One region of the Phycicoccus sp. Soil803 genome, then DNA from elsewhere that is predicted to be linked to it. Evidence: riboswitches for the same ligand, from Rfam matches in the RefSeq annotation. Region 1 holds a riboswitch; the other holds the start of a gene.
What was found. Region 1 has a riboswitch for cyclic di-AMP ahead of ASG95_RS02855 (transglycosylase family protein). Riboswitches for the same ligand answer to the same signal wherever they lie in the genome.
Positions count from the first base shown of each region.

Region 2: it holds a riboswitch for cyclic di-AMP, as region 1 does, so the genes downstream of both, ASG95_RS03540 (C40 family peptidase) here and ASG95_RS02855 (transglycosylase family protein) in region 1, are expected to answer to the same signal.

Region 1 is NZ_LMST01000001.1:585,523-600,905, forward strand. It holds gene ASG95_RS02815 (DUF4032 domain-containing protein) at 1-796, opposite strand, end outside; gene ASG95_RS02820 (ABC transporter ATP-binding protein) at 956-2,065, opposite strand; gene ASG95_RS02825 (LacI family DNA-binding transcriptional regulator) at 2,324-3,337, shown strand; gene otsB (trehalose-phosphatase) at 3,334-4,113, opposite strand; gene ASG95_RS02835 (trehalose-6-phosphate synthase) at 4,110-5,648, opposite strand; gene ASG95_RS02840 (CBS domain-containing protein) at 5,839-6,267, shown strand; gene ASG95_RS02845 (serine/threonine-protein kinase) at 6,308-7,999, shown strand; gene ASG95_RS02850 (threonine/serine exporter ThrE family protein) at 8,050-9,489, shown strand; cyclic di-AMP (ydaO/yuaA leader) riboswitch at 9,726-9,904, shown strand; gene ASG95_RS02855 (transglycosylase family protein) at 9,970-10,638, shown strand; tRNA gene ASG95_RS02860 (tRNA-Thr) at 10,962-11,034, shown strand; gene xerC (tyrosine recombinase XerC) at 11,055-11,870, opposite strand; gene ASG95_RS02870 (helix-turn-helix domain-containing protein) at 12,274-12,456, opposite strand; gene ASG95_RS02875 (replication initiator) at 12,446-14,002, opposite strand; gene ASG95_RS22295 (WhiB family transcriptional regulator) at 14,002-14,382, opposite strand; gene ASG95_RS02885 (FtsK/SpoIIIE domain-containing protein) at 14,379-15,383, opposite strand, start outside.
Region 2 is NZ_LMST01000001.1:723,422-738,804, reverse strand. It holds gene ASG95_RS03545 (DsbA family oxidoreductase) at 165-833, opposite strand; gene ASG95_RS03540 (C40 family peptidase) at 1,096-1,824, opposite strand; cyclic di-AMP (ydaO/yuaA leader) riboswitch at 1,831-2,047, opposite strand; gene ASG95_RS03535 (metal-dependent transcriptional regulator) at 2,271-2,969, opposite strand; gene ASG95_RS03530 (MFS transporter) at 2,996-4,258, opposite strand; gene ASG95_RS03525 (hypothetical protein) at 4,385-5,137, shown strand; gene ASG95_RS03520 (SDR family NAD(P)-dependent oxidoreductase) at 5,134-5,874, shown strand; gene ASG95_RS03515 (hypothetical protein) at 5,968-9,354, opposite strand; gene ASG95_RS03510 (malonic semialdehyde reductase) at 9,504-10,148, shown strand; gene eda (bifunctional 4-hydroxy-2-oxoglutarate aldolase/2-dehydro-3-deoxy-phosphogluconate aldolase) at 10,533-11,252, opposite strand; gene edd (phosphogluconate dehydratase) at 11,249-13,174, opposite strand; gene ASG95_RS03495 (phosphate-starvation-inducible PsiE family protein) at 13,380-13,883, shown strand; gene pdxH (pyridoxamine 5'-phosphate oxidase) at 13,957-14,637, opposite strand; gene ASG95_RS03485 (hypothetical protein) at 14,695-15,096, shown strand; gene ASG95_RS03480 (oxygenase MpaB family protein) at 15,093-15,383, shown strand, end outside.

The DNA of each region.
Region 1 (15,383 bases):
TGGCCAGCTCGTCGACGTCGAAGCCGAGCTCGTTGAGGCGCCGGATCCGTTCGTCGACGCGCCACCGGTCGCCACGCTCGAAGCGCTCGAGCCCGGTCAGCTCCTGCCACAGCTCGGCATAGCGCTCGACGATCCGGTTCGACGTGTCGACCGCGTCGACCCCGGCCTCGAGGAATCCGCCGGCCTCGAGGTCCATCAGCTCGCCGGCGATGTTCACCCGGGCGATGTCGAGGTCGTGCTCGCGCTGCCCAGCGGTCAGGGTCTGGTGCAGCTCACCGGTCTCCGCGTCGACGAGGTATGCCGCGAAGGCGCCGGCGTCGCGCCGGAACAGCGTGTTGGACAGGGACACGTCCCCCCACCAGAAGCCGACCAGGTGGACGCGCACGAGCAGCACGGCCAGGGCGTCGATGAGCCGGGCCGTGGTGTCGGGTCGCAGCGACTGGCTGAACAGCGCGCGGTAGGGCAGCGAGAACTGCAGGTGCCGGGTGATCAGGCAGGCGTCGAGGGGAGTCCCGTCGGCCGCAGTGCGACCGCTCACCACCCCGAACGGCTCGACGCACGGCAGGTCCAGCCGGTTGAGCATCCGCAGCAGCTGGTACTCCCGGACCGCGATGTCGGCCTTGATCTCCTTGACCGCCAGCACCTTTCCGGAGAGCTTGACGAACCGCACGACGTGGCGTGAGATGCCGCGCGGCAGCGCGGCGAGGTGCTCCTCTGGCCAGGTCTCCAGTGGCAGCTCCCACGGCAGGTCGAGCATGGCCGGGTCAGGTCGTGCCGCAGTGATCTCGAGTGCCACGCTTCATCCTCCCAGCGACGCGAGGACCGGGCATCACCCGGTCCGGGTCGGTTGCCGACATCGTTCCAACTGGAGGGTTGTTGACGGGGTCGGGGGCAAAGCCGGTGTGGCCGGCTCCCGTGAAGGGGAGCCGGCCACACGGCATACGGTGCTGTTCGGTCAGTCGCCGAGACGCTGGCCGGAGCTGGCGTCGAAGGCGTGCACGTGCCCGGTCTTCGGGGCGAGGAAGACGGTCTCGCCCTTCTTCGGGGGCTTGCGACCGTCGACGCGGGCGATGAACGGGCGCTCGCCCTCGGCGTCCTCGTCGGCCTCGACGTGCTGGTGGGCCTTGGTGGAGCCGTAGATGTAGGCGTCGGCGCCGAGCTCCTCGACGACGTCCACGGTGACCGGGATGCCCTGGCCCTCGGTGGTGAGCTCGAGGTCCTCGGGGCGGACACCCAGCGTGATGTTCTTGCCGGAGGAGGCGTCGAGGATGGCGCGCTCCACGGGGACCGTCGAGCCACCGACCTTCACGCCACCGTCGGCCACGTCGACGTCGAGCAGGTTCATGGCGGGGGAGCCGATGAAGCCGGCGACGAAGACGTTGTCCGGGTGGTCGTACATGCGGCGCGGGCTGTCGCACTGCATGAGGATGCCGTCCTTGAGGACCGCCACGCGGTCACCCATCGTCATGGCCTCGACCTGGTCGTGGGTCACGTAGACGGTGGTGACGCCGAGGCGACGCTGGAGCGACGCGATCTGCGTGCGGGTCTGGACGCGGAGCTTGGCGTCGAGGTTCGACAGCGGCTCGTCCATGAGGAACACCTGGGGCGACCGGACGATCGCGCGACCCATGGCCACGCGCTGGCGCTGACCACCGGACAGGGCCTTCGGCTTGCGCTCGAGGTACTGCTCGAGGTCGAGGATCTTGGCGGCCTCCTCGACGCGCTTGCGGATCTCGCCCTTGTCGACGCCGGCGATCTTGAGCGCGAAGCCCATGTTGTCGGCGACCGTCATGTGGGGGTAGAGCGCGTAGTTCTGGAAGACCATCGCGACGTCGCGGTCCTTGGGGGACAGGTTGGTGACGTCGCGGTCACCGATCCAGATCTTGCCGGCGTTGACCTCTTCGAGGCCCGCGAGCATGCGGAGGGAGGTGGACTTGCCACATCCGGACGGGCCGACCAGGACGAGGAACTCGCCGTCCTCGATGTCGATGTTGAGCTTGTCAACCGAGGGCTTGTCGTTCCCCGGGTAGAGCCGGGTTGCCTCGTCGAACTTGACTGTTGCCATGGCTTCGTTGCCTTTCCTTCACCGGCAGGAACGTGCCGGACGATCCGTTGTAAAGGGTGGTGCTGCCGCCGACATCGGTGTCCGCGGTGGGCTCAGTCTGGCCCAGGGTGCGGCGTTGCGCCAGTGCTGGTCCACGCTGGTGAGACGGTATGAAAACGTTTGCGCCGGTCGCGCGCCAATGGCGACGCGGCGGCATACCTGAAAAATCTTGCAGCGTGTGGTCGGTGAGGCCTGCAAGTTCTTGCTACCGTCACCGCCATGAAGGCGAGACTGGCTGACATCGCGGCGCACGCCGACGTCAGCGAGGCCACCGTCAGCCGGGTCCTCAACGACAAGCCCGGCGTGGCCGAGGCGACGCGCGAGGCCGTGCTCACCTCGCTCGACATCCTCGGCTACGACCGGCCGTCCCGGCTGCGGCGCAAGACCGCGGACCTCGTCGGGCTGATCGTGCCGGAGCTGACCAACCCGATCTTCCCCGCGTTCGCGCAGATCATCGAGACGGCCCTGGCGCGGCACCAGTTCACGCCGGTGCTGTGCACCCAGACGCCCGGGGGAGTGCACGAGGACGAGTACGTCCAGATGCTGCTCGACCGAGGGGTCGCCGGGATCATCTACGTCTCGGGCCAGCACGCCGACGTCACGACCGATCCGGAGCGCTACACGAGCCTGCGGGAGCGGGAGCTGCCGATCGTGCTCGTCAACGGCTACCAGGAGGGCATCGACGCGCCGTTCATCTCCAACGACGACGTCGCCTCGATGGAGCTCGCGCTGACCCACCTGGTGCAGCTGGGGCACACCCAGATCGGGCTGGCGGTCGGGCCGGAGCGGTTCGTGCCGGTCATCCGCAAGATCGACGGCTTCCGCACCTCGATGCGCACGCTGCTCGGCCGCGAGCACGTCGACGAGCTGATCGAGCGGACCATGTTCTCGGTCGAGGGTGGCGACACGGCGGCCGCGCGACTGATCGAGAAGGGCTGCACCGCGGTCGTCTGCGGCTCCGACCTGATGGCCCTCGGCGCGATCCGGGCGGCCCGGCGCGTGGGCAAGCAGGTGCCGGCCGACTTCTCGGTGGTCGGCTACGACGACTCACCACTGATCGCCTTCACCGACCCGCCGTTGACCACCGTGCGACAGAGCGTGCAGGCGATGGCCGAGGCCGCCGTGCGCGCGCTGCTGGACGAGATCGCCGGTGAGCCCGCGCCCCGGGCCGAGTACGTCTTCCGCCCCGAGCTCGTGGTGCGGGCCTCGACCGGAGCCGCTCCCGGCCGCTAGCCGGACGAGCGGGAGGTGCGCCGCTCCAGGAGGTGGGTCAGGGCTTCGGCGGCGTCCTCGGGGTGCTCGACCCGGAAGCGGGCCGCCGTCTCGCCGTCGCCGACCTTGACGGTCACGTCGTCGGGTCCGAGCGCCCGGAACGCGTCCTCGTCGGTCACGTCGTCGCCGAAGTAGGCGACGGCCTCGGCGCCCACGTCGTCGCGCAGGGCCACCAGGGCGGTGCCCTTGTCGGCCCGGACCACCCCGACCTCGACCACCCGCTTGCCGTGCAGGACGTGCAGGCCGGTATGCCGCGTGGTCACCTCGAGCGCCGCGGCCTCCACGGCGTCGGCGGCCTCGCGGTCGGGCATCCGGCGGGTGTGCAGGACGACCGCGCTTGGCTTGGTCTCCAGGTAGACGCCCTCCGGCCGTCCCTCGGCCACGGTCTCCAGCTCGCGCGTCACCCGCTCCAACGTCTCCTGCTGCTCGGGGGTGAGGGCCACTGCGGTGGCCCGGCTGGTCTGCGCCCCGTGGGTGCCGATGCGGGTGACGGCGCTGTCGGCCAGGCCGGTGAGCGAGGTGAGGGTGTCGAGGTCGCGGCCCGAGACGACCGCGGCGTGCGTGCCGGGGAGGGCGGCGAGGCCCTCCAGCGCCTCGATGGTGCCGGGGAGGGCACGCGACTGCGAGGGGTCGAGCACGAGCGGGGCGAGAACCCCGTCGAAGTCCGACGCCACCAGCAGGCGCCGTCTCGCGGCCAGCTGGTCGAGGGCGGCCACCAGGTCGGGTGGCAGGGTCATCGGGGCGTCGCCTTGGCCGACGCTGCCTTGGCGGCCCTGGCGTGGTGCAGCTCGCGCGCCGTGCGGTCGGCCCGGGCGTGCTCGTCGTCGGCCTTCTGCTCACGCGTCGAGCGCTGGGGCCGCTCGGGCGCGACCTCGAGGGCCTCGAGGAACCGGCTGGCCCAGCGCTGCACGTCGTGGTCGGCGACCCGGCGACGCATCGCCCGCATGAGCCGCCGCTTCTCCTTGTCGGGGGTCTCGATGGCTCGCATGATGGTCTGCTTCAGGCCCTCGATGTCGTGTGGGTTGCAGACGAACGCCTGGTGCAGCTCGTGGAAGGCCCCCGTGAACTCGGACAGCACCAGTGCACCGCCCTCGTCGTAACGGCAGGTGACGTACTCCTTCGCCACGAGGTTCATGCCGTCGCGCAGCGGGGTCACCAGGACCACGTCGGCCGCGAGGTAGAGCGCGGCCATCTCCTGCCGCGGGTAGGAGTGGTGGAGGTACTGCACGGCGGGGGCGCCGATCCGGCTGTGCTCGCCGTTGAGCCGCCCCACCTCGCCCTCGATCTCGTGCCGCAGCTCGCGATAGGCGGCGACCCGCTCCCGGCTGGGGGTGGCCACCTGGACGAAGACCTCGTTCGGTGGGGACACCCTGCCCTCCTCGAGCAGCTCGCCGTACGCCTTGATCCGGTGGCCGATCCCCTTGGTGTAGTCGAGTCGGTCGACCCCGAGCAGCAGCGTGCGGGGGTTGCCGAGCGACTCGCGGATCTCCTGGGCGCGCTGCAGCGTCTCGGGCTGCTTGGCGACCGCCTCGAGGCCCACGTAGTCGATCGAGATCGGGACGGCGCTGGCCCGCACCCGTCGGCTGTCCTCGGCCCGCGACACCGAGACGGTGTCGCCCTTGGTCGGCAGCCCCAGCAGCTGGCGGCAGGCCCGGACGAAGTTCTGCGCATCGGCGACCCGCTGGAAGCCGAGGTAGTCGGCGCCGAGCAGCCCTTCCAGGACGGCGCGTCGCCAGGGCAGCTGGGCGAACAGCTCCACCGGCGGGAACGGGATGTGGTCGAACCAGCCGATCCGCACGTCGGGACGCAGCTCGCGCACGATCGCCGGCACCAGCTGCAGCTGGTAGTCGTGCACCCAGACCGTCGCACCCTTGGCGGCGACCTCGCAGACCGCCTCGGCGAACCGGCGGTTGACCGCCTCGTAGGCGGTGAACCAGTAGCGGTGGAACGTCGCAGGGACGATCACGTCGTGGTAGATCGGCCACAGGGTGTCGTTGCTGAAGCCCTCGTAGTAGTGCGCGACCTCGTCCTCCGACAGGGCCACCGGGCGCAGGTACATGTCGTCCTCGACGAACGGTGCCGGTGCGTCCCCGGCCTCGCCGGCCCAGCCCACCCAGGCCCCCTCGCGACCCCGCATGACCGACTCCATGGCCGTCACCAGACCCCCCGGGCTGGTCCGCCAGGACTCCTCCCCATCGGGTCCGACGACCCGGTCGACGGGCAGTCGGTTGGCGGCGATGACGAGGTCGAACTGCTTCTGGCTGCGAGGCACAGGGAATCAACTCCACGGTTTCGTTGCGAAGGCAACCCTATGTCGGGGGCCTGCCCCACGGCATACCCGCATCCGTCCCGGCCCACTCGCAACCTGAGCACCCCAGGGGGCGCCCAGGTTGCGGGGAGGTCGCTGTCCACCGCAGGTCGCTCCCCTAGCGGTGACCCTTCCAGCGGTCTACCGTCTGAGCATGAGGATCTCGGATGTCGTGCGACGCAAGGGTGGCCAAGTGGTCACCATCCGCTCCGAAGAGACCGTGGAACGGCTGCTCGACCTGCTCGCGGAGCACCGCATCGGTGCCCTCGTGGTGAGCGATGACGGTGAGAGCGTCACCGGCATCGTCAGCGAGCGCGACGTCGTGCGCCACCTCCAGAAGGACGGGGCCGCCGTGCTGCTGGCACCCGTGGGCTCGATCATGACGGCAGACGTGAAGACCTCCGGGCTCGACGTCCCGATCGAGGAGCTGGCCCGCACGATGACCGAGATGCGGATCCGCCACGTGCCCGTCGTGGTCGACGGCAAGCTGCACGCGATCGTCAGCATCGGCGACATCGTCAAGCACCGGATCGACGAGCTGCAGTCCGAGCGTGACCAACTCGTTGGGTACATCCAGCAGTAGCCTCACCCGTTTCATCGGGCCCCCCACGTACCGTGTAGGGGTGACCACGGAGGCGATCGAGGGCAGCGACGGGCGTTCCGTCGTGCCTGAGGGGCCCCGGATCGGGCCGTACCGGCTCATCCAGCAGCTCGGCGAAGGTGGCATGGGTGTGGTCCACCTGGCGCTCGACCCCAGTGGTCGGGCGGTGGCCCTCAAGCTGCTGCGCCCCCACGTCGCCCACGACCGCGACGCCCGCACCCGGCTGGCCCGCGAGGTGCAGGTGCTCAGCCGGATCCGCGACGACCGGGTCGCTGCGGTGATCGACGCTGACCTCGACGGCGAGCGCCCGTACCTCGTCACGCGCTACGTCCCCGGCCCGGCGCTCGACGACGTGGTGAAGGAGTCGGGGCCCATCCGCGGCGAGAAGCTGCTCCGGCTGGGTCGCGGGCTCGCCGAGGCGCTCGACGCGATCCACGGGGCCGACGTGATCCACCGCGACCTCAAGCCCGGCAACGTCCTGCTGCTCGACGGCGACCCGGTGCTCATCGACTTCGGGATCGCCCACGTGGCCGACGACGTGCGGATCACCATGACCGGGCTGGTGATGGGCACGCCCGGCTACCTCTCGCCCGAAGTCGTCGAGGGAGCGCCCGTCACCGAGGCGACCGACTGGTGGGGCTGGGCGGCGACGCTGGCCTACGCCGCGAGCGGTGCCCCACCGTTCGGCCGTGGCCCGATGGACGTCGTCCTCTCGCGAGTCAGCCGCGGCGAGGCCGACCTCACCGGCGTCGACCCGCGCCTCGCGCCGCTCCTGTATGCCGCGTTGTCGCCCGTGCCGCGCGAGCGCCCCGACGCCGACGAGGTCGTCGACGCGCTGGAGCGCTACGCCACCGGCCAGCCGGTGACGGAGGCACTCACGGCGCCGTCGCGGCATACCCAGGCCTTCGAGCACCGGCCCACGGCCCGCTGGGAGCGGCCCGCGGTCGCTCCTGCCCCGGTGGCCGGGCCGGTCGAGCCGGCCCCGGTCGCCGAACCCGTCTGGTCACCCGACCCCGAGGGCGAGCTCGTCCCGTGGGACGAGCCCGAGGGCGAGGTGTCGGAGTGGCAGGCCGCCTGGGAGGGTGGAGCGGGCCAGCCGGACCCGCGCATCGGACGGCCGACCCGCACCGGCACCCTGCTGGCGCTGCTGGCCGCAGTCGTCGCGGGGGTCGCGGGCTTCCCGGTGGTCGCGGCGATCTTCCTCGTGCTCTGGTCGTGGGCTGCCCGTACCGCCGACCGCTCCGTCACCTCCCTCGTCCTGCGGCGGCACACCCGCGGACCGCGTCGGTCGGACGTGCCGGTGGCCGTCGTGGCGAGCCCCTGGCACCTGGTCGTGGGCGCGCTCGCCACCGTCGTCAGCGCGATCCTCCCGCTGGTCGTGGGCATCTGTGCCGTCTTCAGCACGGCGCTGGGCACCGTCGCCGTCTACGGCGGCCAGCCCCAGCCCAACTCCTCCGGGCCACTCGCGGTCGGGGCGGCGGTCGCGGTCCTCATGGCGTGGTGGGGTCCTGGCGGTTCGGGCCTGCGCAGGGGCACCCGGAGCATCGTCCGCGGCCTCAGCCCGGGGCCGCGTGGCACGAAGGTCGTCGTGGCGCTCGCCCTCGTGGTGGCCGTCGGGCTGGTCGTGGTGGTCGTGCAGAACGGCGGCATCCCGCAGTGGTGGCCCAACGACCCACCCACGGCCGTCCTCCCCGGTGTGGGCCTGACCGGATGACCGAGGGCGTCCCGGACAGACCCGTTCGGCCTCCCGCCAGGCGTCGCCCGGTGTTGCGGCACAGCCGGATCTGGCGCGGCGAGGAGCTGACCGAGACCCTGCCGATGGTCGAGTCCCTGCGGCACACGCCCTACCGCAACCCGCGGGTGCGACAGGCGGCCGCGGAGGAGCGCGAGGCGCGGGCCTCGCTCGATCTCGCCCTGCGCGTCGGTGAGCTCATGCTGCGCTGCGGGGCCGGCGCTCCCCAGGTCGAGTCGTCGGTCGTGGCGGTGGCCGCGGCGGCCGGACTCGACAACCTCGAGGTCGACATCACGTTGCAGTCGCTGCTGGTGCAGTGCACGACCGGCTCCGGGGTGCCGATCACGATGCTGCGGGTGGTGCGGTCGTCGACGCGTGACTTCGCCCGGCTCACGGCCGTGCACGAGTTCGTCGAGAACCTCGTCGCCGGGTCCTACGACCGGGAGGCCGCCGCCGCCCAGCTGCGCGAGATCCGCCGCGCTCCGCGGTTCTGGCCGAAGTGGATGGTGCGCGGTGCGCTCGGCCTGCTGGCCGCGGCCATCGCGGTGATGCTCGGGGCCGGTCCGGTCGCGGCGCTCGTCGCCGGGTTGTCCGCCCTGCTGGTCGGGTATGCCGCGCGGACGCTCGGCAAGGGCGGCCTCCCGGACTTCTACCAGTGCGCCATCGGAGGGTTCCTCGCCACCGTGCTCGCGTGGGGCGCGTTCAGCCTCGGGGCGGCCGGCTGGCTGCCGGTCTCGTCGTCGGACTTCGCGTTCATCGTCGCGGGCGGGATCACGGTGCTCCTGCCCGGCCGGACGGTCGCCTCGGCGTTCGAGGACGCGATCTCCGGCTACTCCGTGACCGGTGCCGGACGGATGTTCGCGGTGTTCCTCACGACGGCCGGGATCATCCTCGGGGTGGCGACCGGGCTGCAGCTGACCCTCGCCCTGACCAGTGCCTTCGACCTCGACGTCGCCTCGCCCTCCATCGTGTCCACCCAGGCGCTGAACGCCCCGGTGCTGCTGGCGGTGGTCGGCGCCTTCATCGTCGGGCTGGCAGGCGCCGTGTCGCTGCGCACCGGCCGGCTCCTGGTGGTGCCGAGCGGCGTGCTGTGTGCCGTGGGCGTGGCGGTCTCGTTGGCCGTCTCGAAGGTCGACGGGCTGGGCCAGCTGTCCGCCGCCGGACTGGCCGCGATCGTGCTGGGGTGTGCCGGACGCCTCCTGGCCCTGCGGATGGGCGCGCCGGCGATGGTGCTGGTGGTCCCGGCGTCCTACGGCCTGCTCCCGGGTCTGGCGATCTTCCGTGGCCTCTACGAGATGGTCAACGGGTCGTCCGCCGACTCCGGGACGCTGTCGCTGCAGGGCGGGCTGACCACGCTGCTGGGGGCGATGGCAGTGCTCCTGGCGATCGCGGCGGGCAGCGTGCTGGGGGAGTTCATGGCAGCGCCGTTCGACCACCGGATGGTGCAGAAGCGCCGCGCTCGCCGCCGCTGACGCTCGCGCTGGCCCACGGCCGCCCCGAGATCCCAGCTCTCGGGCTTCCCGGGGGCCAGGAAGCCCGAGAGCTGGGATCTCGTTCGCCATCCGGGGTCAGGCGATAGGCGCTGTCGCTGAGCGAAATGTGGCGAATACTCGCCAACCGGTTGTGGCAGGGACGAACGCCCCCTACCGTGTCTCACCTGCGCCAACGCGCGGTCACAACTGCACATGGCATACCCAGACAACCATGCACACCCACCGCGCCGAGCCTCGTCAGGTGGGTGTCCCGCCGGAAGATCTCCGGGCAGACGAGGACGGGGAACCCAACGCGGCCACCACGGTGGTCTTGGGGTGAAGCCGGCTCACGCCGGCCGGGCACCTGACAGCCCGAACCCGACAGCTAACCCCGCAGGCGCCGGTCAGGAGAGGAACCCCCCACCCATGTTCTATGCCCCGAAGCACTCTGCTCGGAAGGCCAACCCTGTTCGACGGCGCGTGACCGGTGTTGCCGTGGCCGGCGTCGCCACGGTCGCGGGTGGCATGGCCACGGCCAGCAGCGCGCAGGCCTCGACGGTCTGGGACCGTGTCGCCGCCTGCGAGAGCGGTGGCAACTGGTCGATCAACACGGGCAACGGCTACTACGGCGGCCTGCAGTTCTCCGACCGCACGTGGGACGGCTTCGGTGGCGAGCGCTACGCCCCGACCGCGAACCGCGCGACGAAGGCCCAGCAGATCACCGTCGCCCAGAAGGTGCTCGCCTCCCAGGGCCCGGGCGCGTGGCCGACCTGTGGCGCCCGCGCCGGGCTCACCCGCGCCAACGGCGGCGCGGTCGACGCCGGCTCGACGACCAGCCGGGCCTCGCGCTCCACCACCCGTACGGCTCCCGCGGCCCACTCGACGGCCGGCAAGCTCGTCGTCGACGGCATCCGCGGCCCGAAGACCAACGCCGCCATCGAGCGCTGGGTCGGTGGGTCGGTCAACGGCACGCTGTCCCGCACCGACGTGAAGGCGTTGCAGCGCAAGGTGGGCTCGGCCCCCGACGGCATCATCGGCCCGAAGACGATGCGCGCCCTGCAGACCAGGATCGGCGCCCGCAAGAACGGCGCCCGCTACCTGGACCGCGCCACGGTGCGCACGCTGCAGACCTACCTGAACGCCCGCTGACCCCGCTCTCCGCACAGACGACGGCCCGACACCTGCATGGTGCCGGGCCGTCGTCGTCTCCCCCGTGGCTTCTTGTCCCGCGACTTGTTGCCACCTGTGGGGCACGGAGGGCCTGGTTCGGGGGTCTGGTGAGGGATCAGTGGCAACAAGTGCGGGAGGTCCCTGACTTGTTGCCACCTGTGGGGCACGGAGGTCCTGGTTCGGGGGTCCGGTGAGGGATCAGTGGCAACAAGTGCGCGAGTCGGTATGCCGCGTGAGCGCCCGGGATGCCCGTGGCTCGCCACGCCGCCGGTACGATCGTCGCCGTCTGCTACGGCAGACCGGCCGGCGTGGCGCAATTGGCAGCGCACTTGTCTTGTAAACAAGGGGTTAGGGGTTCAAGTCCCCTCGTCGGCTCTCTGACCAGCATGTTTTCCTCAGATCCTCTCGCCCTGGGCTGCCGACCCACCGCTTTGCCCACCGCTTTCAAGCGTGAAGCGGTGTGGATCGACGGCTTCCAGTGCGGCAAGGACTCGCGGGTCGACCGACCGGCGCCCGAGATAGAAGTCGAGAGACATCGAAACCCGGGAGTGGCCGAGCTGGTCGGCGATCATGCGCGGTGAGGCACCTCCGCCGTCGAGGATGGTCGCCATGGTCTTACGCCACGTGTGCGAGGTGACCCACCCGAAGCCGAGTCGATCTCGGGCGTCAGCCAACTGCCGGGACACATTCCGGGGATCGCGGAAGCGGCCATCAACGGTGGCGAAAATCGGTTCGTCCGGAGCGACGCCAACCTCGGACCTGCGCCGCAACATCGCCACGCACCAGGTCGGCAGCAAGAGGGCGCGCTGACCCGCCTTTGACTTCGTCGTCTTGCGCAGCAGACCCTGTCCAGTCACCCGAATCAAGGTCGACGTCACCGTCAGGGCACCAGTGCCCAGGTCAACTTCGGTCCAAAGCACCGCCAGGGCCTCACCGATCCTGAGGCCGGTGGCCAGAAGGAATGCCGAAAAGTCCACCAGGTCCTGACGGACGGCAACTTCGTCCCCGGTCATACCCATGAACCACTTTGCCTGCTCTTCGCTGGTGAGCGCTCGGGGCTCCTTGGCGCGTGTCCCCTCGAGGCGCTCCAGCTCGCGTGCTGGGTTTGCTGCGATCGCGCCTTGGCGGACCGCGAGGCTCAGGGCGCCCGACACGATCGATCGGCACGTGCGTGCGGTAGCGGCGCCGACGTCCTGGTAGACGTCGAGCACGAAGCGATCCACGACGGGCGTTGTGAGTTCCCGAAGCCTCAGGCCACCGATTCGGGGGAGCACATGACCTTCGAGCTGACGTCGGTATGTCTCCACGGTGCCCGGCGATCGTTGTCCTAGGTCGGCTAACCGCTGGATGCGGCTGAGCCAGACCTCGGCTGCCTCGGAGAGGGTCGAGGCGCCAGTGAGCTGACCGCCAGATCCGCGACGCTTCCGCTCCTCTAGCTCGGCCACCAAAGCCTGACGGGCGCCGCGAGGACTCGGCCCCCACCGCTCCACCTTTCGGACCTTGCCATCGAACCCGCGAAACCGTGCCCGCGCGACTACGGGGCTGGGCCCACCATTCACGCGCTGGATCGACACGTCGCCCCACGCTCCCACCTCGAGCTCACGCCGGGCCACGTCACGCCACCGCGGTGTGACGCTCGAGCCACTCCATGACGGCGCTCTCGCGGTAGCGAAGGTGACGGCCGACCTTGAACACCGGCGGGCCAGTCCCCTTCAGCCGCCAGTCGTACAGGGTTTGCACTGGAACGCCGAGATACCGCGACACATCGTCGACGGTCCACAGCGGGTCATGTCGCATGCACATTGCTCCTCCTTGGTCGTGTCCTCCGCCGTTGTTGGGACTTCCATTGCGCGTACTCGCGTGCTCGGGCTGCAGCTGCCTTGGCCAGGGCGGCATCACCCGCTGTTTCCCACCCCACGCCGGCGAAGCGCCAATCTCCGATGACGAGCGTGGTTTCGTCCTCGTCGTCGGCCATGAGCTCGGCCTCGAGCCCAGCCAGGTCAATTCGCCTGCCTTCGCGGCGAGCAAGGGCGATGAGGGTTTGTGCGCGACGCCGGGCTCTGCGGAGTGCTCCGAGGGTGATGGAGTAGCGGTGGGACTTGGTTGCGAAGTGTCCGCGGAACCCCAACATGTGGACCCAGTTGGCCATCCGCTCGTATGCAACGTCGTGCTCGTCAAGGTCCGAGAGGTTGGCGGTGCTCTGCGCGCAGTCAGCGATGGCGGCCGCAACGGCTTGGATTCGCTGGAGGTGAGGGTTGCTGCCGCCGTCTGCGCTCTCCGTGGCCGACTTCGTGGCGTACTTGGCCAGGTAACCGGCCACCTGCTCGGGTTGCAGAGCCCTCTCCGGGTCGTCCGTACGTCTGCTGGTTAGTACGCCTCGTGCGTCGACCTGGGATCCGAAGCGCAGACCTCGCTCGAGGTTGTCGTCCAAGGCTGATGGAGCGGTGAAGCTCACGGCTCGGGCCGCTTCCTCGACGAGCAGGGCCAACAGTGCCGGGTCGATGGAGGGCGAGCTTGGAGCAAAGCCGGCGTCGCACTTGGGCCCATCGAGGCGTACGAGGGCGTGGAAGTGGACGATCCCACGCAGCTGGAACTCGGCGACCTTGGCGTATTGGAGCGTTGCGTGCTCGTTCAGGTCACGCGGCTTGACCCCCAACGTCTTGGCGATGAGCCGTCGCAGGGTGATGGTGAACCGTCGCCACAGCTCTGGAGCCCACCACTGCCAGACCACGTGGGAGGCGTAGTCGTAGCACTCCCAGCACAGGGGCTGGCCGAGGCCGGGGTCAGTCGGCCCGTGCCGCAGCATGCAGGACATCGAGCGACCGTGCGGGCACCTTGACTTGGTCCCTGAGCGAGGGTGGCACCGCCGCTGGCCGTCCCTCACGCCGTGGACGCTGCCGAATGATGGTGCGGTCAGCGTGGCGAAGACGAGAGGGTTCTCGGCGACCCTGTCCGGAACTCCTTTGCCACCAGTGAGTCCGCAGCGGATGAAGTGGAAGGTGTCGGCTGCGTAGACGCGCGAGCAGGAGGGGCATACGTCGGCACGGCGGTTGCCGCAACGGAGGTGGAGCACCCCGAACGCCTCGTCAAGGGTGCTATAGGTCTGAAGGGGTTGACCGGTGTCGCGAGCGAACGTAGTGCTGCTCCCGCGAACTCGTATCGGGTTGGTGCAGTAGCCGACCCGCGCCGCGGTGGTCGCCCATTGATCGAAGGTCCCGTTCGTCAGCCGGCGGACAATGTGCTGTTCCTCGGCTGATGACAGCTCGCCGAGCTCGAGTCCAGCGCCATCACCGTGACCGGGAAACCGTTCCCGGCCACGGCGTGGCGCCAGATCACGTCCCATCAGGCAACCTTGGAATCCTGCTGCTCGAGTGCGTCGTCAAGAACGGTCCCTAGAAGCTCCCCGGAGGCAAGCCTCAGGAGCAAGGGCCGGCGCTTGCATGCGGGGACCCCTCCCCACACTCCGAACTCCTCGGCATAGACCAGGGACGCGGCGAGGCAGGTGCGCCGGACGGGACACGTCTCGCAGATCGTTTCGGCGCGACGCGTCTTGGGGCTGTTGGCGTCCTCGAACCACAGCCACGAGGAACTGCAGGCGCAAGATCCCTGCGCCTGCCAGCGACTCGCGTCGAGCTCACGAACTGATAGCTCTGGGCCGAGGTCGATCCACGGCATGGCGCGTCCGTAACCAACATCGGGGTTTGATCTCGGCGTTCGACTCATGCGACTTCTCCTCCCTCGACCGCCGCCGCGACAGCCAGCCGAATAGGTGTAGGTCTGGGCGACCTGATGGCGAGTTCAGCGATGTCCGCGTCGGTCAGGTACGACGCGCGCACCCGCCTTTGAGCGCGGGTTCCCTCCACCCGCACGTAGGCGACCCCCGGGGTCAGCTCGCTGATGTGATCGGCGGTTGCACCGAGGTCTCGAGCGCCCTCCCCCAGGACCATGTCGACCTGAATCGGGTTGTCCAAGCGCATGGCAATCCGGGTGGGAAACAGATCCCGCCAGACGACGACGTCCTTGCCGGGATCTTGAACGGCTGCCAGCACCGTGATGCCGCAGGCTCGGCCTTGCGTGAGGAGAAGTCCGAGCGCCTGCTCGATGCGTCGAACGATGGTGCGCTCAGCGAAGGCCGTCAATGTGGCCAGCTCGTCGACGAGGAGGAGAATGTGGGGCGATGCCGGAGTTGCGGCATGGGTGCGCACCCCCAGCTCCGCCAACTCCCTCGCCCGGACGTCCTTGAGCGTCACGAGGTGCTCTAGTGCCAGACACATCTGCTCGGCGCTGCCGTCTTCGAAACGCGCGAACAGAGGCAGTCCAGGACGCAGCTCCATGCCGCCCTTGGGGTCGATGGCCCAGACCTGCAATGACCCGGCCGCTATCGCAGGGGCTGCGCCGTTGAGGAGGGACCAAAGTACGGATCCTTTGCCGGCGCCCGTTGCCCCCGCGACAAGTACGTGGGTGCCGAGCAAGCGCAGGTACCAAACCCCTCCGTCCTCGTGTCGACCTACTGGGATTGCCGCCAGGTCGACCTGCCCCTTGGGTGCCGAGGGACGGATCACCGGTGCAAGCACATCCCGGCGGTGCAACTCGAGGAAGACCCGGCCCGGCCGGTCCTCAACGACTCTTGCTTCCCGACACTTAAGGGCATGCGCGAGGCCATCGCACTGTGCGGCCACGTGCGAGGGGGTGAGCCCAGCGGGCAGGCTGAGCTGCAAGGTGTG
Region 2 (15,383 bases), 140 kb from region 1:
AGGGTGTAGACGCGGAGGGTGTAGACGCGGAGGGTGTAGACGCGGAGGGTGTAGACGCGGACGCAGCCAGCGCAGGTGGGATCGAGCTGGTGCGGTTCGTGCTGTTCAGCCGGCTGACCCTGAGCAACTTCGAGACCGCCCTCGCCACGACTTCCTAGCGGTCGTCAGGCGCCGGCGCTCATCGACTCGTGGTCGCCGCTGAGGGCCGACTCGATGAGCTGGCCGATCACCTCGGGGGTGTGCGCCCCGGAGAGCGCGACGCGGCGGTTGGCGATGAAGAAGGGCACCCCGGTGATGCCGATGTCCGTGGCTGCGGCCTCGTCGGCGCGCACGTGGTCGGCGAACTCGTCGCCGGCCAGCACCGCGGAGACGCGGCGGCCGTCGAGCCCAGCCTCGGCGCCGAGCCGCTGCAGGGTCTCGACGTCGTCGATGGCCTTGCCCTCGGAGAAGTGCGCGCTGTAGAACCGCTCGAGGACGGCCGCCTGGAGCGCCGGACCACCTTGGGCGAGACCGAGGGCGACCAGCCGGTGGGCGTCGAAGGAGTTCGCGCGGAGCTGCTTGTCGACGTCGATGTGCACGCCGTCGGGGCGACCCATCACAGCCGGGCGCTCGGCGATCTCACGGGCGCCGTCGAGGTCGGTGCGGTAGCGCTGGGCCAGCCAGGCCAGGACCGTCTCCCCGGTGCTGTGCGCGGCCTTCGGGTCGAGCTCGTAGGCGTGGTAGGTGACGGTCACCTCGGCCGGGTGCGCGCTCTCGGCGATGGCGAGCTCGAGCCGCCGCTTGCCGAGGTAGCACCATGGGCAGACCACGTCAGCCCAGACATCGATCTCCACTGCGTTGCTCGTTGCTGCGTTGCTCGTTGTTTCGTTCATCGCTACGTCCAGGTCCGTCCGTCCACCCACGTTCATCGCTCCATCCTCACACGACGGCGCAAATGGGGCACGGGCACCCGGGTGAGCACGCGGCATACCCACGACGCTCCCAACCCCGCGCCCGACGCCGCCAACGCCACGGGCAACGCCGCAGGCCCCCGGCCGCCGGAGCGGTGGGGGCCTGCGGTGCGTGGCTCGACGCGTTGTTCGACGAACTCGTGGGTCAGGGACGACCGTAGGTGACGTTCGAGGACCAGATCGAGCGGAGGGCGACGGCCTTGCCGCTGCGCGGGGAGTCCCACATCATGCCGTTCCCGGCGTAGATGCCCACGTGGTAGGCGGGGCTGCCGAAGAACACGAGGTCTCCCGGCTGCGGGTTCGAGACGCGGGTGGTGGCCTGCTTCTGCTCCTCGGCGGTGCGCGGGAGGCTGATGCCGACCCGGCCGAAGACGTACTGGGTGAAGCCGGAGCAGTCGAAGCCGGTCGACGGGCTGGTGCCGCCGTAGGAGTACATCAGGCCTTCGTACTGGGCCGCGATGGCCAGCACGCCGCCGGCAGCGGGCTTGAGGCTGGTGTAGTCCTTGCGGGCCGTGGACCGGCTGGCGGCCTGGACGGTGCGCTCGGGGACGACGCGCACGACCGGCTTGGGCTTCGGCTTGGCGGTCGCCTTGAAGCCGATGACGCCGAAGGCGCTGGAGGCCGCGGGAGCCGCGGTCTCGGGGGCCTGGACGGCGACCGGCGCGGCGGTGGTGGCGCCCTTGGCCCGCGGGGCCGGAGCGGCACTGGCGGCAGAGGCGGGAAGAGCGAACGAGGCGACAAGACCACCTGAAGCGGCGATGACCGCTGAGGTCTTGACGGCCGGCTGCGCGGCGCTGGCCACGATGTCGGACAACTCGGAGACGGGGTTGAAACGGCCCGGCGCGCGGTGGCGGCCAGAACTGTGTGAAGCCACGATGGATGAACCTCCAGCGCCTACGAGGTGAGCTGTCGGGTTCGGGTGGAGGTAGATCACCCGGCCTCCACGGTTGTCACCCGACCTTGCGGGCGCGTGCGTGGAGACTTAACCCCAAGGACCTTTTCGTGAAGAGAAGGCCCAAAGTTGGGTCCCCCGCTCCTGCCAAGCGGTTTGTACTGAATGACTCGGGCGTGGTGACAGGACTAGGCGTTTCCACATCGAGCCGATTCCCCCTAGGGGGTGAGGGAATCGCAGCCACCGTACACAAGGCCCCGCGGAAAGTCACGTTGAGGTCACGGAGCGCCCAAGAAACCCCAAGGTGACGTCTCCCACAGTTCAGTCGCCGTGCTCAAAACCGCAGGTCACAGGCCTGCGGCCCGGCTCGTGCGCGCTCATCTGAGCGGCCCGCCGAAAAGCGCGTCAGCTGGCCCTCAGGCCAAGCCTCAGACCAGCGCGCCGAACACGTGCTGGGCGACCTCGTCGGGCAGGGACACGCCGGTCGACTCGGGTGCGCCCTCGCGCACGGCCACGACCCGGCCGTCGGCGCGGTGGACCCGCACCCGCTCGCCGGGCAGCAGGCGGGCGACGGTGAGCAGGCTGAGCGCCTCGTGGTCGACCTGGACCGGCTCGCCGATCCGGCGGACCAGGACCGTCTCGGGGGACTCCCCGGCCAGCTCGGTGAGGGTCTTCAGGCCGGTGCGGAAGCCCTCGGTCGGCTCCTCGTCGCCCAGCTCGTCGAGCCCGGGGATGGGGTTGCCGTAGGGCGAGTCGTGGTGGTCCTTGAGCATGGCGAGGATCTTGCGCTCGACCCGCTCGGACATGACGTGCTCCCAGCGGCATGCCTCGTCGTGGACGTACTCCCACTCGAGCCCGATCACGTCGACGAGCAGCCGCTCGGCCAGGCGGTGCTTGCGCATCACCCGCGTGGCCAGCAGGCGGCCGTGGTCGGACAGCTCGAGGTGGCGGTCGCCGGCGAGGCTCAGCAGGCCGTCGCGCTCCATGCGGGCCACCGTCTGCGAGACGGTCGGGCCGGAGTGGCCCAGCCGCTCGGCGATGCGGGCGCGCAGGGGGGTGATGCCCTCTTCCTCGAGCTCGAAGATCGTCTTGAGGTACATCTCGGTGGTGTCGATCAGGTCGGTCACAGGCCCAAGCCTCTCACCTGCGGCCGTCAGCGCGTCACTGATCCTTCCCGAGCGGCTCGCCGCACCGGGTCGAAGCGGGGCACCCAGTAGGCCAGCCAGCCCGTCCCGGCCAGCGCGAGGCCGCCCAGGGAGACGCAGGCCGCGGCCAGCCCGGCCTGGGCGGTGATGAGGCTGATCAGGGCCGGGGAGCCGCTGCCGCCGACGACCGAGACGAACCGCCAACCCCCGAGGAACTGCGACCTCCCCCACTCCGGCGCGCTGTCGGCGCCGAGCGTCATGACGATGCCCGACCCCATGCCGTTGCCCACCGCGGCGACGAGGGCGACGACGGTCACGGCGATCGCGCTGTGCGTGAGGGGCAGCGAGAGCATCCCGACGCCGAGCAGGACGACGCAGGGGACCGCGACCCAGATCCGGCCGAACCGGTCCATCACCGAACCGGCCGGGTAGAACAGCAGCATCTCCACCCCGCCGACGATGCCGAAGATGATCGCCGTGGTGCTGGCGGAGAGCCCGACGTGCTCGGCCCACAGCGGCAGCAGCACGAGGCGCGCAGAGCGTGCCGCGCCGATGACCATGATGCCCAGCCCGAGGGTGAGGTAGGTGCTGCGGTGGTCCCAGAGCACTCGGGCGGTGCTGACCTGGACGCGGTCGCCCGGGTCGGCCTTGGCCTGCGCCTCGTGGGCGGCGGTCAGGTCGGGCCCGAACTGCACCAGCGCAGCGGCGCCCAGACCCGCCGCGACCGCGACTGCGAAACCGGCGCGCGGACCCCAGAAGTGGATGATCGGCGCTCCGATGAACGGCCCGATGAACATGCCGATCCGGTTCACCCCGCCGAGCGTGGACAGCGCCCGCGCTCGCATCGTGGTCGGCACGGCGTCGATGAGGTAGGCCTGCCGCGCCACGGAGAAGACGGACGAGGTGAACCCCATCGCGAACACCGTCGCCATGAGGACGGTGAGCGAGGGTGCGGTGAGCGCCACGAACGCCCCCACCGCGTCGACGGCGCTCGCCCACAGCAGCGCGCGACGCTCCCCCACCCGGTGGACCAGCGCCCCCGCCGGCACCGCGAAGAACAGCTCGGCGATCAGCCCCAGCCCGACGGTGAGCGCGGCGACCGAGGGCGACGCCCCGAGGTCGAGGGCGCTGAGCGCCACGATCGGCACGATCGCGCCGCTGCCGATGGCCGCGATGATGGTCGGCCCGTAGGCCGGGACCGCGATGCTGCGCAGGCTGAAGTCGGCACCGTTCGTGTCGGAGCTCGTGGCGTCGGGAGCGGGTCGTGACATCACCGGCCATTCTGGACCGTCCCGCAGACAGCCGCCCCACGGGTCCAGCGCCCGAACGGACCGGACCGCAGCCGGCCGCCAGCAGCCGCCCGCGGCGCAGAACGGTGGCCCAGTAGGTTCAGGGACATGGGTTTCGTCGTGCCGTCGCGGTTCTGTGGTCCGCCCGAGTCGGGCAACGGGGGTTGGGTCAGCGGCCACGCCGCCGCGCTCCTGGAGCCGGGGCCGGACAAGTCGGTCACCGTGCGGCTGCGCACCCCTCCCCCGCTCGACCGTGACCTGCAGGTCGTCCACGGCGAGAACGGCGGACGGCGGTCCCTCGAGGTCGCCGACGGCGAGCACCCGGTCGCGCAGGCGACGGTCGGCGCCGCCCTGGCGCCGACCGGCATACCCGCGCCTGTGTCGTTCGCCGCTGCCACGACGGCAGGCGAGGGGTACGAGGGCCTGGCCGCCCACCCTTTCCCCACCTGCTTCTCGTGCGGCACGGGTCGCGAGCGCGGCGACGGGCTCCGGCTCCAGCCGGGTCGGGTCGCCGGTGGCGATGGTGCGTATGCCGCGGCGTGGCTCCCCGCCGCGGACGTCACCCTCGAGACGGTGTGGGCGGCGCTGGACTGCCCCGGCGGCTGGGCCTCCGGCATCGCCGGGCGACCGATGGTGCTCGGCACCATGACCGCTCAGGTCGCGAGCCTGCCCGCGGTCGGCGAGGAACACGTCGTGATGGCGTGGCCGCGCGGCGGCGAGGGCCGCAAGGCCGATACACGAAAATTCGTGAGCGGCACTGCTCTCTTCAGCTCCGCCGACGGCCGCCTGCTCGCGCAGGCCGAGGCGACCTGGATCGCCATCAACCCCAGTGCAGTTCGACCCGCAGGAGGTAGCGCATGAGCAAGCTCGCCGTGGTGACCGGGGCCAGCAGCGGCATCGGGGAGGCCACCGCCCGACGCCTCGCCGCGGACGGCTTCGAGGTGGTCTGCGCCGCGAGGCGGGCCGACCGGATCGAGGCGGTGGCAGCCGAGATCGGTGGCCGGGCCGTGGTGTGCGACGTGACCTCGGCCGACGACGTGGCGCGGCTCGCGGCCGAGGTGGGCGCGCGCCTCGACGTGCTGGTCAACAACGCCGGCGGTGCGCTCGGCCTGGCGCCGGCGGCGGACACCGACGTGGCGGACTGGCGCGGGATGTTCGAGTCCAACGTCATCGGCACCCTCCAGGTCACCCAGGCCCTGCTGCCGGCCCTGGTCGCCTCGGGTGCGGGCACCATCCTCAACGTCGGGTCGATCGCGGGACGGGTCGCCTACGAGGGCGGGTCGGGCTACGTCGCCGCGAAGCACGCCGTGGCGGCGCTGACCGAGACGCTGCGGCTCGAGCTGGTCGACCAGCCGGTGCGGGTCGAGGAGATCGCGCCCGGCATGGTGCGCACCGAGGAGTTCGCGCTGACCCGGTTCGGCGGCGACCAGGAGCGGGCCGACAAGGTCTACGCCGGGGTGTCCGAACCGTTGGTCGCGCAGGACGTCGCCGACGCGATCGGGTGGATGGTCTCGCGACCGGCCCACGTCAACATCGACCTGCTCGTCATCAAGCCGCGCGTCCAGGCCGCTCCTCACAAGGTGCACCGCGAGTCCTGAGAAACCTGGCCAATTGCCCGGTTTTCCGCGCAATCCGCGCGTGCGGGCCCTCGAAGTCGGGCAATGGGCCGCGCCGGGCGCTGCTCTGCCGCGTCAGGAGAGCTCCACCGTGAGCTCGATGTCGTCGCCCGACGCCCCGGCGAGCAGGTCGGCCCGGGCCACGCTGACGCCGGCCGCACGGTAGGGGTTGGCCAAGGCCGTGGTCGTGAGCTCGCGACCACCCGAGGTCACCCGCACCACGCCGGAGCCTGCCGAGCCCACCAGGTAGGTGACCCGGAGATGCTTGTCTCCCAACGGGATCCGGGCGGTCAGGCCGTCGAGGCCGGGCGCCAGCACGGGGTCGAGCTCCACCCGGTCACCCCGCGACCGGACGCCGAGCAGCGTCTCCGCGAGCAGTCGCAGGTAGAGACCGGGCCCGGAGGAGTAGACGCGCCAGCCGCCCTCGAGGTCGACGTCGCCGGCCATCAGCGCGGCATACCGCTCGCTGGCGTCCAGCCGGTCGTCGAAGACGCCGTCGGACGAGGAGTAGTAGGTCGTGCTCTGGCGCGGCCGGGCGCGCGGCACGCGCTCGGTGACGCCGATCGGGTTGGCCTGGCACAGCGCGGCGAAGAGCCGGTCGGCGTCGCCGACCCGCGCGAGGGCTTCGGTGTAACGCAGGTGCGCGTGCATGTACATGAGCCCGATCTCGCGGCCCCAGAAGGTGCTCGCCTCGGCGCGCTGGAAGACGCTCATCGGCCCACCGCGGTAGGTGACGGGGCGGTCGAACAACCGCGCACCGTCAGGCCCCAGCAGGTGCTCGTCGATGAGGTCGAGGTGGTGTCGCGCCTGCTCGGGGCTGAGCAGGTCGGCCGAGATCGCGTGGATCCAGGGCAGCACGCCGTAGGTGAGTCCGGTGCGGGTGTCCCGCGGGTGCACCAGTGGCTCGGACGACCCGTCGTCGTTGAGCAGCACGTAGCCGGGCAGCACGCCGTCGACGACGAGGTCGTCGGTGATCGCCGTGTGGGCAGCGTCGGCCGCCGCACGGGCGCGGGTGACGAGGTCGGGCGCCGCGTCGCACGACTCCAGGCCGGCGGCCAGCGAACGCAGCGCGGTCACGAGCAGCACGGTGGTCCAGGTGGAGACGAGGCGGGCGGCCAGATGCGGGTCGGCCGGCTGGAGCGAGTCGTTCCAGTCGCCGTGGCCGTAGGCCGGCAGGGGCGAGCCGGGCACCCGCACCTCCGCGACCCGGTCGAGGGCGCGGCGCAGGTGGTCCTCGACGGACACGGGAGCGGTCAGCCCGTCGTCGCCCACGAAGGGAAGGCCTTCGCTCAGCAGGGAGGTGTCCCGCGTCGCCTGCAGGTAGTCGCCCACCGCGAGCACGGGCCAGTAGAGGACGTCACCGTGGGCGTCGTGCTGGCCGGCCTCCGGGAGGGGCGGGAGGAAGTCGAACGCCTGCGGCCAGTCGCCCCGGGCGTTCTGGGCCCGGAAGATCCGCAGCAGGACGTCGCGCTGCTCGGCGTCGCGCCCGAGCGCCGTGAGGAGCCCGACCGGCCCCTGGCAGACGTCACGGGTGCCCCAGGCACCGCCGGAGAACTGCTCCAGCCCGCGGGGCGAGAGGTAGTGGACCAGGGCGTTCTGGGTGAACCACGGCAGGGCGGTGTCGATCCGCGCCACCTCGGCGGCCAGACCCGCGTCGGTCGCGCCCGGCGTCAGCCGCAGCGCCCCTGCGACGGTGGCCGGCCAGCGCTCACCGAGGTGCTGGTCGGGGGTGGGGCGCACCTCGAGGTCGGCGGCGTCGGACGTGACCGCGAGGGTCAGCGCGAAGCGTCCCCGCGGCTCGATGTCGAGCGTCACCCAGGGCGTGCCGCGGTCTTCGCCGTCCGCGAAGAGCGGGCCGTCGCCCGCGACCGACACGGCGCCGGCCGACCACCCGAGGTGCAGGGTCGTCGAGCCGTCGCCGACCTCGACGCCCCCGTCGTGCGTGACGACGTCGTATGCCGCGGGGTCGAGGCCGTCGTCGCCGGACAGGGCGACGTTGAGGGCCACGAGCAGCCGGCGAGGTGCGCCGGACAGCCAGCGCACCGACAGCCCGAGCTCGTGGGCGCCCGGGGTCGCGGTGGAGCAGACCTCGAGGGCCAGGTCGTCGTGGCCGTACCACCAGGTGGCGCCGTCCGTGCGCAGCCCCCAGGCGCTGGGCAGCTCGAGGAGCGCCCAGCCGCCGGGCGCCGTCAGGTCCTCGACGAACATCCGCAGACCGTGCGCGCGCTGCACCCCGAGGTAGCCGCGGCGAGTCGACAGCAGCCGGTCGCGGCCGACGTGCCCACGGGTCAGCTGGGAGTGGAACGCCCCGGTCATCCAGAGCGTGGAGGTCAGCGTGCCGGTGTCGGGGACGAGGGCGTCGCCGGTGCGCTGCACGTGTCCGTGCGGGCGCAGGACGCGGCGCTCCTTGGCCGCGGTGACGACGTGCGAACCGTCGCCGCCGAACCACGAGAGCAGCGCGCCGTCGGGGTCGGTCTCGATGTGGCGCGGGTCGGAGTGGCCGGTCAGCGCGGCGAGGGTGTCGGCGTCGAGGTCGTCGGCCGCGAAGGCGGGGGCGGCGCTGAAGAGCGAGCGCGATGCTCCGGCGCGCTTGCCACCGTCGGCAGGTCGCGACAGGAGATCGCTCCTCTCGGCTTCCGGCTGGGCGAGGGCCTGCGTCGCCCACGCGGCGTCCGCGTCCGACGTGGCGTCGGGGTGGTCGGGGCTGAAGATCCCGTAGAAGCCGGTGTCGTGGCGCCCACCGGTGGCGAGCTGCACGGGGGCGTCCTGGAGCACCGCGAGGGCGTGCTCGTGCTGGAGCCGGTGCGAGGGGAGCTCTGCCACGGACAGCGCCTCGGGCACCCCCGGCCGGGCGGCACCCCGGACCAGCTGGAGGGTGTCGGTCGCCCACCCTTGTCCCTGCGCCAGCGACCCCAGCAGCAGCCAGGGCACCGCCTGACCGGGCATGTTCTGCCGCACCGCGAGGGCCGTCCCGCGGGCGGTGGTGACCGGCGTCAGGTCGAGGTACTGGCTCACGTAGAACTCGTTGGTGCGGATCGCGTCGTAGGGCGCGAGGCCCGGGTCGTGGGTGAGGACCACGTCCACGACGACCTCGGTGTCGCGGGTGTTCTCGACGCTGACCTGCCAGAACCACGCCGGCGCACCCTCCGCGAGCCGGAAGCACGCGGCATACCGCAGGCCCTCCCACTCGCCGGTCGCGACGGGACCGCGCTCCGACCACGTCACGACGCTCGGGCTCGATGGTCCGAGCAGCGGCACCCAAGCCGCGTCGGCACCGTCGAGCCGGCGCAGGTAGAGGTTGGCCGGGCCTGCTTCGTGGGCACTGGCTGGGTACATCAGCAGGGACGTCGCGGCTGCGTCGAGGCGGGCCAGACAGGCATCGTCGGTGAACACCGCCCGCAGCCCGGAGGCACTGGAGAGCTGGTGGTGGCCACGCGTCATCGCGTTCGTCCTGGGAGGCACCCCTCGTGTATAGCAGCGAGGATGCGCCGGGCGACAAACGGAGCAATTCCCCCACGTCGACCCAATCTCCCCATAGCGTGCTCGCAGGCCTCTGACCTGTGGGTTCGTGGTTGGGGAATGCAACCATGCAGTTGACTGTTCAACGACCCATGACCCAGACCCACGACTCCCTGACCGATCTCGAGGCGCAGTTCGCCGCTGACCACCTCGAGCTCTCCCCCGAGGCCCAGGACCTGCTGTTCCGGGACGCCCGCACCGCCAACGCCTTCACCGACGAGCCGGTCTCCGAGGAGCAGGTGCGCGCTATCTACGACCTGGTCAAGTGGGCCCCGACGTCGATGAACAACCAGCCGCTGCGGATCGTCCTCGTGCGCACCCCCGAGGCTCGCGGTCGGCTCGTCGAGCTGATGGGCGGCAACAACAAGGCGAAGACCTCAACCGCTCCCCTGGTCGCGGTCCTCGCGGCCGACACCGACTTCCACGACGAGCTCGGCAAGGTGTTCCCGCACTTCGAGGGCGCCCGCGACATCTTCGCCGGCAACGACGAGATGCGCGAGGGCTCGGCCCTGCTCAACGGCACCCTCCAGGTCGCCTACTTCATCCTCGGAGTCCGCGCGGCGGGCCTCGCGGCCGGCCCGATGACCGGGTTCGACGCTGCGGGCGTGGACCGCGAGTTCTTCCCGGACGGCGCCCACCGCACCCTCGCCGTGGTCAACATCGGCCGCCCGGCCGAGGGCGCCTGGATGGACCGCCTGCCCCGCCTCGACTACGACGAGGTCGTCACCTCCGTCTGACCCTGGCCGTCTCGCGAAGCCGACGACTTCAAGAAAGCTGTTGCACAGGGCGACCTTCCCGACTTAGCGTCGAGCTACACGGAAGGGAGGTGGTCCAAGAAGTGATTTCAATTTGGACGCGTGAGGTGACTGCGCGCTAGCGCACCTCGACTGCTCGAGGTCCGCCATCCGGCGCAATCCCAAGCAGTTCACCGCAGCCCGTGGGCCGCGCAGGTCGTCCCCTGCGCACGCCGAGCCGCTCGATCGCGGCGAGGCGAGGCCCACGGGCTGTTCCATGTCCGGCGACCTGTTGCCCGTTCATCGCCACCGAGCCCGTCTTCGGTCGTCTGGCGAGCACCGGGTGGCAACACGTCGCCCCTCACGCGACGCGTTGCCACCCGTGCTTCAGGCGAGGCGCAGCGCGGCAGCCTCCGCCGCGAGGGCCTCGATCCGGGCCCAGTCCTCATGCGCCACAGCGTCTTTCGGCGTCAGCCAGGAGCCGCCGACGCAGCCGACGTTGGGCAGCGCGAGCCAGGCCGCGGCCGTCTCGGGGGTGATGCCGCCGGTCGGGCAGAACCGCAGCTGCGGACACGGCCCGGAGACGGCCGACAGGTAGGGACGCCCACCGCTGGCCTCGGCCGGGAAGAACTTCATCGCCTCGAGGCCCGCCTCGGCGAGGGTCAGCATCTCGGTCAGCGTGCCCGCGCCCGCGAGCAGCGGGAGGCCGCTGGCCAGGGCCGCCTCGAGCAGCCGCGGCGGGGAGCCCGGCGTGACCAGGAACTGCGCACCGGCATCCTTGACCTGCTGCACCTGCGCGGGCGTCACCACGGTGCCCGCACCGACGACCATGCCCTCCACCTGCGCGGCCACGGCCTCGATGGCGCCGAGCCCGGCCTCGCTGCGCAGCGTGATCTCGATGACCGGTATGCCGCCGCGCACCAGTGCGCGTGCCAGCGGCACCGCCTGCTCGACGGTGTCGACCACGACGACCGGGATCACCGGAGCCAGGGCCAGGACGTCGGCGCCGTCGCGCAGGACAGGGCGGCCCGCTCCGGGATCGGTGGTGGTCACGCCGGTGGTGGTCACGCCGGTGGTGACGTTCGTGGTGGTGGCGCTGGTGGTCATCGGGTCTCCTCCGAGGTCAGGAACGGTGCGGCGTCGGCCTTCTCCCACAGCCTCCCGAGGCTGCCGAAGACGTGGGCCCCTTCGTCGGCCCGGCCGACCGCGCCACGCATGGCCGCGAACAGCTCCCGGCCGGTGCCGATGCCCTCCTCGCTCACCCGCGGCGACGGCACGCGGGCCGCGAACTCGTCCTCGTCGACCAGCACGTCGAGGCGACCGGTCAGCGAGTCGACCCGCACCACGTCGCCGTCCTGGATCTTGGCGATCGGCCCGGCATGCACCGACTCGGGCGTCACGTGGATGGCGGCCGGGATGGCGCCCGACGCCCCACTCATGCGGCCGTCGGTGACCAGCGCCACGGCATACCCGCGCTTTTGGAGCACCCCGAGCGAAGGGGTCAGGGCGTGCAGCTCGGGCATGCCGTTGGCCGACGGGCCCTGCTCACGGATGACGACGACGACGTCGCGGTCGAGCTCGCGCCGCGAGAACGCCTGGAGGAAGCCGACCTGGTCGGTGAACACGCGGGCCGGCGCCTCGACGACGCGGTGCTCGGGCGCCACCGCGGACACCTTGATGACCGCGTGGCCCAGGGTGCCGCCGAGGACCCGCAACCCCCCGTCGACGCTGAACGGGTCGTCGGCCGCACGCAGCACGGCAGGGTCGCCGGATTCCGTTGCGGCGTCGACGAACTCGAGCCGACCGCCGACCAGCACCGGCCGCTGGGTGTAGCGCCGCAGCCCCGGACCGGCGAGGGTCAGGACGTCCTCGTGGAGGAGCCCGTTGTCGATGAGGGTGCGGACCAGGAAGGCCGTGCCGCCGGCCGCGTGGAAGTGGTTCACGTCGGCCGGGCCGTTGGGGTAGATCCGGGCGACGGAGGGGACGGCGGTCGACAGGTCGTCGAAGTCCTCCCACGTCAGGTCGATGCCCGCGGCGGCAGCCATCGAGATGAGGTGCATCGTGTGGTTGGTCGAACCACCCGTGGCGAGCAGCGCGACGACGCCGTTGACGATCGCCTTCTCGTCGACGACCTGGCCGATGCCGTAGGGCGTGTCGGAGGCCGCGATCTCGGCGACCCGCTCGGTGGTCGCGGCCGTCAGGGCGTCGCGCACCGGGTCGTCGGGGTGGATGAACGCCGCCCCGGGCAGGTGCAGGCCCATCACGTCCATGAGCATCTGGTTGGAGTTGGCGGTGCCGTAGAAGGTGCAGGTGCCGGGCGAGTGGTAGGACGCGACCTCGCTCCCGAGCAGCTCGTCGCGCCCGACCTCACCGGCCGCGAAGGCCTTGCGGGTCTCGGCCTTCTCGGCGTTTGAGCGACCCGATGCCATCGGGCCGGCGGGCACGAGGGCGGTCGGCAGGTGGCCGAACGCCAGCGCCCCCGCCACCAGCCCGGGCACGATCTTGTCGCAGACGCCGAGCATGAGGACGCCGTCGAAGACGTCGTGGCTGAGCGCGATCGCCGCCGACATCGCGATGACGTCGCGGCTGAACAGGCTGAGCTCCATGCCGGCCCGCCCCTGGGTGATGCCGTCGCACATGGCAGGCACGCCACCGGCCACGCGGGCGACCGCACCGACCTCGCGGGCGGTCTGCTTCATCGCTGCCGGGTAGTGCTCGAACGGCGCGTGCGCCGAGAGCATGTCGTTGTAGGACGTGACGATGCCGAGGCTCACGCCGGTGTCGGCGGCCATCACGGTGCGGTCGCTGCCTCCGCACGCGGCGACCGCGTGGGCGAGGTTGGAGCACCCGAGGTCGGTGCGCGCCGGGCGCAGGCTCAGCTCGGAGGCAGCGCGCGAGATCCGCTGCAGGTATGCCGTGCGGCTGGGCCGGCTGCGGTCGGTCACCCGGGCGGTGACGTCGGCGACGACGGGGTGGATGGCAGGGGGCGGCGGGGTCGGCGGAACGGCGGTGGGGTCGGCGGGCGCCATGGGGCTCCTCGGATTCGGCGGTCGGGACGGGGACCGCGCGAACGGCGACGTTGGCGCGCGCGTGTGATTCCGTTCACAAGTGTGAGGCAGGCCACTCGCTGCTTTCCGACCGTCCCGGGATACGGACGAGTAGAGATTTCCGCTTCGAGGTATTCCGCTACCGGAATCCGGCCGCCGAATACCTCGAACCGGGCAGGATGAGGCCATGACGGACTGGATCGAGGAGACCATCGAGCGGGTGGAGAACGTCGTCTACCTCGCGGTGGCGGTGATCCTGTTCGCCGTGGCGGCCGTCGTGATCGGCAAGACGGCCCTGACCTTCGGCGACCTCGGCAGCGGCACCGTGGTCGAAGTCGTGGCCGACATCCTCGACCTGCTCCTGCTCGTCTTCATCGTCGTCGAGCTGTTGTTCGCGGTGCGCACCACCCTAAACCGGCGCGAGCTGGTGGCCGAGCCGTTCCTCCTCGTGGGGATCATCGCCTCGATCAAGGAGATCGTCGTGCTCTCGGTCAAGGCCCCCGACCTGCTGGGCAAGCCCGAGTTCGCCGACACCCTCCGGCTGATGGGTCTGCTGTCCGGCACGATCATCCTGCTGGCCCTGGCGTCGTTCCTGTTGCGGCGCAAGGAGCGTGAGCCCAGCGAGGGCGCCAACTCCGGCCACGGCAACGACGACGAGGTGCAGACCCACACCCAGCCCGATCCCGCCTGACCCCACCGGTTCGAGGTATTCGGCCACCAGGATCCGGTAGTGGAATACCTCGAACGGGAGGGGAAGGGAGAGGTCAGGGCTGGCGGCGGCTCAGGGCCCAGGCGTCGGCGTCGTCGAGCGAGCCGGGCGCGACCCGGCTGAAGACGAGCCGGTCGTGCAGCCGGTTGCGGCGGCCGCCCCAGAACTCGACCTCGTCGCAGACCACCCGGTACCCGCCCCAGAAGTCGGGGACGGGCACGTCGGTGGGGTCGCCGTGGTCGGGGAACTGCGCGGCATACCTCGCGTAGGCGTCCTCGAGGCCCTGGCGCCCCTCGATGGGCTGGGACTGGCGCGAGGCCCACGCGGAGATGCGCGAGGCCCACGGCCGCGAGCCGAAGTAGCCGGTGACCTCGTCGCGCGACAGCTGCTCCGCGACGCCCCGGAAGCGGATCGCCCGGTACATCGCCGGCCAGGTCAGTGCCGCCGCGAGGCCCCCGGTCGCGGCGATCTCGAGGCCCTTGGTCGACTCGGTGCCGGTCACGAAACCCGGGCCGCGCTCGTCGAAGAAGCGCATCAGCACGGTGCGCACGTTGGGTCTGCCGGCAGCATCGACGGTCGCGACCGAGAGGGCGTAGGGCTCGGGCACGTCGTCGTGCACCTGCGAGCGGGCCACCGCGTCGTCGGCCCAGAGCCGGGCCTGCTGCCACGGGGTGGACGCGACCTCGGCCTCGGAGATGCCTTCGCCGCTGTAGTCGGTGCGCAGGACGTCGCTCATGGTCGAAGACTAGGCGTCCGAGATTAGGGTGAAGGTCGGACCAGTCAGGGAGGCAGCATGCCCAGCAAAGGCAAGGCAGTCGGCAACCTCGTGAAGTGGGGCGTCAAGTACGGCCCCCACGTCGTCGTGCTGGCGCAGCAGGCCAAGGAACCGGCGATGAAGGCCGCCCAGACCGCGCTCGACCGGCAGAAGGCCCGGCGTCGCGCGATCGAGCACGCAGCGACAGTGCGCGAGGGGACGGTGCTCAAGACGTTCGACCCGCGCGCCGACCACAGCGAACCCGTGTGGGTGGTCTTCGCCGGGGACGACCCGATCGCTGCGCACCCGACGTCCACGACGCCGATCGCCGAGCTGATCGCGAACAGCGACCTGTCCACCCGGGTGCGCCCCGCCGACCTCCCCACCCCCGCCGCGCGCCTGAAGGAGCTCCCGCGACGCAGGCTTCGGCGCACGCAATGACCCTGCTGGCGCCCCTCGCACCGGTGGCCGACGGAGCCCGCCGCCAGCTCGCGTCGGCGCTCCGGTCGCGGGTCGCCGGCACCGACGCGCAGGTGAAGGCGGAGCGGATCTGGGGCGCCGAGGGACCGCGCTGGTTCACGCCGGACGACCCGATCTGGCGCGTGCACGCCGACGCGGCGATGTTCCCCGGCGGCATCCGGGCGCTGCTCCTCCAGTCACTGCACCCGCTGGCGATGGCCGGGGTCGCCGGCCACTCGGGCTACAAGGGCGACCCGTGGGGGCGGCTC